Streptomyces ficellus: one gene and its partner. The protein of the gene in region 1 interacts with the protein of each later gene in a pairwise test. Links are inferred from orthologs where the notes say so. Each region holds a gene or a part of one and is shown in the gene's direction. Other genes may lie near its edges.

Evidence for each region.
Region 2: the proteins of ileS (region 1) and EIZ62_RS01475 interact in binary tests that used the Escherichia coli proteins (3 or more experiments, as listed by UniProt). The link is inferred for Streptomyces ficellus from one-to-one orthologs.

The regions. Positions count from the first base shown.
Region 1 is NZ_CP034279.1:5,486,442-5,490,449, reverse strand. What follows is about bases 16-3,716. They hold ileS (isoleucine--tRNA ligase), read left to right. Parts: upstream 16-384; coding sequence 385-3,516; downstream 3,517-3,716. Also shown: EIZ62_RS24540 (DivIVA domain-containing protein), read right to left, coding at 3,989-4,008. UniProt on the Escherichia coli protein: Catalyzes the attachment of isoleucine to tRNA(Ile). As IleRS can inadvertently accommodate and process structurally similar amino acids such as valine, to avoid such errors it has two additional distinct tRNA(Ile)-dependent editing activities.
Region 2 is NZ_CP034279.1:320,314-323,620, forward strand. The notes cover bases 287-3,286. They hold EIZ62_RS01475 (hydrogenase maturation protease), read left to right. Parts: upstream 287-1,531; coding sequence 1,532-2,041; downstream 2,042-3,286. Other genes in these bases: EIZ62_RS01470 (hypothetical protein), read left to right, coding at 287-1,532; EIZ62_RS32895 (DUF6893 family small protein), read left to right, coding at 2,068-2,181; EIZ62_RS01480 (hydrogenase maturation nickel metallochaperone HypA/HybF), read left to right, coding at 2,312-2,707; hypB (hydrogenase nickel incorporation protein HypB), read left to right, coding at 2,710-3,286. Outside these bases: EIZ62_RS01465 (DUF6084 family protein), read left to right, coding at 1-12; more of EIZ62_RS01470, read left to right, coding at 9-286; more of hypB, read left to right, coding at 3,287-3,307.

The DNA.
Region 1 (4,008 bases):
CGTGTGGCCATTCGGGTCACCCCGCACCGCTGGCCGCACCCCGGCCGCCCGCCCGGAAAACCGGTCGGCCGCTGCCTTGCCGGGCGCTTACACTGGGCGCAGCGAAAGGCTTGGATGGGGACGAGTAGCGTCGTACGCAGCCATGAGCGACCCGGGGACGGTGAGAGCCCGGGGGCGAGCGCGACGTGAAGCATCACCCCGGAGCCGCCGGAAGAACACCCGCGGGAGACCGCGCGGCCAGTAGACCCGGCATCGCGACCCCAATGAGGGGGCTCAGGACGCCCACGAGGCGCCCGGGCCAAGGAGGGTGGTACCGCGGGAGCCGCGCAGCGCAGGCGCTCTCGTCCCTCCGACGGAACGAGGAACAGTCCGCCGGAGGATTCGATGTCGCAGTACCGCCAGGTACCCGCCCAGGTCGACCTGCCCGCGCTCGAGCACGCCGTGCTCGATTTCTGGCGCGAGGCCAAGGTCTTCCAGAAGTCCCTTGAGCAGTCCGAGGGCCGCCCCGAGTGGGTCTTCTACGAGGGTCCGCCCACCGCCAACGGCATGCCCGGCGCGCACCACATCGAGGCCCGCGTCTTCAAGGACGTCTTCCCCCGCTTCCGCACCATGCGCGGTTACCACGTGGCCCGCAAGGCCGGCTGGGACTGCCACGGGCTGCCGGTCGAGCTCGCCGTCGAGAAGGAGCTCGGCTTCTCCGGCAAGAAGGACATCGAGGCGTACGGCATCGCCGAGTTCAACGCCAAGTGCCGCGAGTCGGTGACCCGCCACACCGACGCGTTCGCCGAGCTGACGACCCGGATGGGCTACTGGGTCGACCTGGACGACGCGTACCGCACCATGGACCCGGAGTACGTCCAGTCGGTCTGGTGGTCCCTGAAGGAGATCTTCGACAAGGGCCTGCTGGTCCAGGACCACCGCGTCGCCCCGTGGTGCCCCCGCTGCGGCACGGGCCTGTCCGACCACGAGCTGGCCCAGGGCTACGAGACGGTCGTCGACCCCTCGGTCTTCGTCCGCTTCCCGCTGACCTCCGGCCCCCTCGCCGGCGAGGCGTCCCTGCTGGTCTGGACGACCACCCCGTGGACCCTGGTGTCCAACACCGCCGTCGCCGCCCACCCCGACGTCACGTACGTCGTCGCGACCGACGGCCGGGAGAAGCTGCTCGTCGCCGAGCCGCTCCTCGCCAAGGCCCTCGGCGAGGGCTGGGAGGCCACCGGCCAGACCTTCACCGGCGCCGAGATGGAGCGCTGGACCTACGAGCGCCCGTTCGACCTGATCGAGTTCCCGGCCCCGGCGCACTACGTCGTCAACGCGGACTACGTCACCACCGAGGACGGCACCGGTCTGGTCCACCAGTCGCCCGCCTTCGGTGAGGACGACCTCAAGGTCTGCCGCTCCTACGGCCTGCCCGTGGTGAACCCGGTCCGCCCGGACGGCACCTTCGAGGAGGACGTGCCGCTCGTCGGCGGCCAGTTCTTCAAGAAGGCCGACGAGGCGCTCACGGCCGACCTCCAGGCCCGTGGACGGCTCTTCAAGCACATCGCGTACGAGCACAGCTACCCGCACTGCTGGCGCTGCCACACGGCGCTGCTGTACTACGCGCAGCCGTCCTGGTACATCCGTACGACCGCTGTCAAGGACCGCCTGCTCCAGGAGAACGAGAACACCAACTGGTTCCCGGACTCCGTCAAGCACGGCCGCTTCGGCGACTGGCTGAACAACAACATCGACTGGGCGCTCTCCCGCAACCGCTACTGGGGCACCCCGCTGCCCATCTGGCGCTGCGAGGACGACCACCTCACCTGCGTCGGCTCGCTCACCGAGCTGTCCGAGCTGACGGGCACCGACCAGTCGTCGCTGGACCCGCACCGCCCGTACATCGACGACGTGACCTTCCCGTGCCCCACCTGCCAGGAGACGGCCACCCGCGTCCCGGAGGTCATCGACGCCTGGTACGACTCGGGCTCGATGCCGTTCGCGCAGTACGGCTACCCGTACAAGAACAAGGACCTCTTCGAGAAGCGCTACCCGGCGCAGTTCATCTCCGAGGCCATCGACCAGACCCGCGGCTGGTTCTACACCCTCATGGCCGTCGGCACCCTCGTCTTCGACAAGTCGTCGTACGAGAACGTGGTCTGCCTGGGCCACATCCTCGCCGAGGACGGCCGGAAGATGTCCAAGCACCTGGGCAACATCCTCCAGCCGATCCCGCTCATGGACCAGCACGGCGCGGACGCCGTGCGCTGGTTCATGGCGGCCGGCGGCTCCCCCTGGGCGGCCCGCCGCGTCGGCCACGGCACGATCCAGGAGGTGGTCCGCAAGACCCTCCTCACGTACTGGAACACCGTCGCCTTCCAGGCCCTGTACGCCCGCACCTCCGACTGGGCGCCCAGCGAGGCCGACCCGGCGCCGGCCGACCGCACGGTCCTGGACCGCTGGCTGCTCTCCGAGCTGCACGCGCTGACCGACCAGGTCACCCAGGCCCTGGAGGCGTACGACACCCAGCGCGCCGGCAAGCTGCTGTCCGCCTTCGTCGACGACCTCTCCAACTGGTACGTACGCCGCTCCCGGCGCCGCTTCTGGCACGGGGACAAGGCGGCCCTGCGGACCCTGCACGACGTGATCGAGACCGTCACCCGCCTGATGGCGCCCCTGACCCCGTTCATCACCGAGCGCGTGTGGCAGGACCTGGTCGTCCCGGTCACCCCCGGCGCGCCCGAGTCGGTCCACCTCTCCACCTGGCCGGAGGCGGACCTGTCCGCCATCGATCCGGCCCTCTCCTCCCAGATGGCCCTGGTGCGCCGCCTGGTGGAGCTGGGCCGCGCCACGCGCGCGGAGTCGGGCGTGAAGACCCGCCAGCCCCTCTCCCGCGCCCTGGTGGCCGCCACCGGCTTCGAGGCCCTCTCCCCCGAGCTCCACGCCCAGATCACCGAGGAGCTGAACGTCACCTCCCTCGCCAGCCTCTCCGAGGTGGGCGGCTCGCTGGTCGACACGACCGCCAAGGCGAACTTCCGCGCCCTCGGCAAGCGCTTCGGCAAGGGCGTCCAGGACGTCGCCAAGGCGGTCGCCGCCGCCGACGCGGCCGCGCTCTCCCTCGCCCTGCGCAACGGCGAGGCGACCCTCGACGTCAACGGCGAGACGATCACCCTCGCTCCCGACGAGGTGATCATCACGGAGACCCCGCGCGAGGGCTGGTCGGTGGCCTCCGACGCGGGCGCGACGGTCGCCCTGGACCTGGAGATCACCCCGGAGCTGCGCCGCGCGGGCCTGGCCCGTGACGCGATCCGCCTGATCCAGGAGGCCCGCAAGAACAGCGGTCTGGACGTGGCGGACCGGATCGCCCTGCGCTGGGAGTCCACCGACCCCGAGGTCGTCGCGGCCCTCGCGGACCACGCGGAGCTGATCGCGGACGAGGTCCTGGCGACCGACTTCTCCTCCGCCGACGCGGACGCCACCTACGGCGCCCCGTTCACCGACGAGGGCCTCTCCCTCACGTTCCGCCTCCGCAAGGCCTAACCGCCCCGAAGGGCCCGGCCACCCTCCCGTGGCCGGGCCCTTCCGCGTTCCCGCACCCGGCGACGTACCCGGGGCGGGGCCGTGCAGGGTCGCCCCCGCAGGGGACCGGCGGCGTTACCGGGGCTCCCCTTACGCGTAACCCGAGGCCGCCGGCCCCGAGGAGGCGAGCCCGGAGGGGCCACGCCCCCCACCCACGGGGGTCACCGGCACGAGGCACCGCCCGCAGGCGAACCGGGAACAGGCACCGCCCCGCAGGGAACCGACGACAGGCACCGCCCCGGTCCCGTTGCGCCCACCCTCCCCCAAGCTCTCGGCTCCGCTCGAGCAGGGGGGACCCCCATCGCCCCAGCGGGACGCCCACAACGGGTACGAGCGACAAACGGGCCGGGGCCCGGGACGTCACTACGTCCCGGGCCCCGGCCCGACTGCCTGCCGACCGACGGCTACGCGCTGCGCGCGCGACCCGCCGCCGTCAGTTGTCGTCCTCGTCGA
Region 2 (3,307 bases), 5.2 Mb from region 1 along the record:
AGAACACCGTGACGACCACGCCCACGCCCACGCCCACGCCCACGCCCACGACGGCGACGTTCGCTCCCGGGACCGAGGCCCGGCTGGCCGTCGCCCGCCAGGTCGCCGACGCGGTCCTCTTCGAGGGGTACGTGCTCTACCCGTACCGGGCCTCCGCCGCCAAGAACCGGCTGCGCTGGCAGTTCGGGGTCCTCGTGCCACCCGCCTGGACGGGCGAGGCGGAGGAGCACGACTTCCAGCACACCGAGCTGCTGATGGAACCGAAGCGCGGTGCCACGCTGGCCGTGGAGGTCCGCTTCCTGCACACCCGGCGGCGGGCCGTGCAGCGGGTGTGCCCGGGCGGCGGCTTCGAGACGGTGGACGAACTGCGCCTGGACGACCGGGTGATCGTGCCGTGGGACGAGGGCGACGAGCAGACCGTCCGGGTCGCGGTGCCCGTGGACGCGCTGTCGGGCGAGGGCGTCGTCGTACCGTTCACCCGCCCGGCGGCGGAGGAGACCGAGCCGGTGACCGACGCCGCGGGGCAGGTGGTGGGCAGGCTGGTGCGCCGCAGCGAGGAGGTCGCGGGCGCGCTGCGGCTGTCGGCGGCCGAGCTGGACGGCCCGTACCGCACCCGGCGGCTGAGCCTGGTCGTGGAGAACACCAGCGGCTGGACGCCGGACGGCGCGGCCGACCGTGACGCGGCGCTGTCCCGGTCCCTGGTCGCCAGCCACGCGCTGCTGTGCCTGGACTCCGGGCGGTTCCTGTCGATGACGGACCCGCCCGAGTGGGCGCGGACGGCGACCGCCGCGTGCCGCAACCTGCACACCTGGCCCGTGCTGGCCGGTGAGCCGGGCGGCGCCGACCTGGTGCTCTCCTCCCCCATCATCCTGGAGGACCATCCGGCGATCGCGCCCGAGAGCCCCGGCGCGCTGTACGACGCGACGGAGATCGACGAGATCCTGGCCCTGCGCACCGCCGCCCTCACGGACGAGGAGAAGCGCGAGGCGCGTGGCACGGACGCACGGGCGGCGGCCGTGGTGGATCTGGCCGACTCCTTGCCCCCGGAGGTCCTGGAGCGGCTGCACGGCGCGGTGCGCAGCCTGCGGGAGGTGACCACCCCGGCGGCGTTGCCGGCGGGAGCCTCGGCGGAGGTGCCGGTGTTCACCACCCCGGCCGCCCCGGCAACCGCAGACGCCGGCACGCCGTCCGGGCATGTCGCGCCCGGCGGGGTCACCCGGCCGGACACCCCCTGGTGGGATCCGGGCGCGGACGCGGCCGTGGACCCGGCCCGGGACCACGTCCTCGTCGCGGGGCGGCCGGTGCGGGCGGGCAGCCGGGTCGTGCTGCGGCCCGGGCTGCGCCACACCGACGCCCAGGACCTGTTCCTCACCGGCCGGTTCGCCCGCGTGGAGGCGGTCCTGCACGATGTGGACGGCGGTGTGCACATCGCGGTGACCGTCGAGGACGACCCCGGTGCGGACATCCGCCGCGAGCAGGGCCGTTTCCTCTACTTCCAGCCCGACGAGGTCGACGTACCGGAGGACGCGTGATGGCCCTTCCACCGACCGGCCCGCGCACCCTGGTCGCCGGGGTGGGCAACATCTTCCTCGGCGACGACGGCTTCGGTGTCGAGGTGGCGCGCCTGCTGGCGCGTGAGGCCCTGCCCGGCGGTGTCGAGGTCGCCGACGTCGGCGTCCGCGGTGTCCACCTGGCGTACCAGCTCCTCGACGGGTACGACACGCTGGTGCTGGTGGACGCGGTGGAGCGGGGCGGCGAGCCGGGCACGTTGTACGTGATCGACGCCGCCGCTCCCGGCAGCCGCATGCCTGCCGGGGCCGTCCCCCTCGACGGCCACCGGATGTCCCCCGACGCGGTGCTGGCCCTGCTGGACACCCTGTGCGCGGGCACGGGCGCGAAGGCCCCGGAACGCACGCTGGTGGTGGGCTGCGAGCCGGCCACCGTCGAGGAGGGCATCGGGCTCAGCCCGCCCGTGACCGCCGCCGTACCGGAGGCGGTGCGGATGGTGACCGAGCTGGTCCACGCCGAAGCCGTCGTCTGAAACGCCCCCACCACACGGAGAGCTCCATGAACAAGGTCCTCATCGGCGGCGCGGCCGCCGCCACCGCCGCCGCGCTCGCCGCACTGGTCGCGGGCGTCCTGCCGGACGTCCGGCGCTACCTGCGCATCCGCCGGATGTGACCCGGGGGCGGCCGCGTGGGCCGAACGGCCTACGCAGCCGTGTGACCCCGGCGCGCCGGTCGCCGCCCGCCCTCGTCCCGACCGTGTAATGGGCGCCGGAGAGCACACCCCCGGGCCGGGACGGAGACCGATGCACGAGATGTCCGTCGCCCTGTCCGTGGTCGACCAGGTCGAGCAGGCGGCCCGCTCGCGCGGGGCGCGGGGCGTGGAGCACGTCCACCTCGACATCGGCGAGCTGGCCGGGGTGGTGTCCGACTCGCTGGGCTTCTGCTTCGCACTCGCCTGTGAAGGCACCGTCCTGGAGGGCGCGGCGCTCGTCACCCGGACCGTGCCCGGCAGTGCGCGGTGCGCGCCGTGCGGCCGCACCTGGGACACCGGGATGCCCCCGGACATGGTGTGCCCGGTCTGCGGCGCGGCCGCCACCGAGCTGGTGGCGGGCCGTGAGCTGCGCATCACCGAGGTGCGCTGGGCCCCCGGCGCCGCCGATTCCGATTCCCCCCGTGCAACCATCCTCGAGGAGAGCTGACGATGTGCCGTGTGGTCGACCTCCAGCAGGCGGTGCTCGCCAAGAACGCGATGGCGGCCGGAGTCCTGCGCAGCGAACTGACAGCCAGGGGCACGACGGTGGTCAACCTGCTGTCGAGTCCCGGCAGCGGCAAGACGGCCCTGCTGGAGCGTGAGCTGTCGATCGCCCGGGAGCGGGGCGTCACGACCGCGGCGCTGACCGCGGACCTCGCGACGGAGAACGACGCCGTACGGCTGTCCCGTTCCGGTGTGCCGGTCAAGCAGGTCCTCACGGACGGGCTGTGCCACCTGGAGGCGGACATGCTCGCGGGGCACCTGCACCAGTGGCTCCCGGAGGACACCCGCCTGCTGTTCGTGGAGAACGTGGGCAACCTCGTGTGCCCGGCGTCGTACGACCTGGGCGAGTCGCTGCGGGTCGTCCTGGCCTCGGTGACGGAGGGCGAGGACAAGCCGCTCAAGTACCCGACCGCGTTCGGGCTGGCGCACCTGGTGGTCGTCACCAAGTCCGACCTGGCGGTGCCCGCCGAGTTCGACGAGGCCGCGTTCCGGGCGCATGTGCAGCAGGTCAACCCCGGTGTGGAGGTCGTCCTCAGCTCCGTAC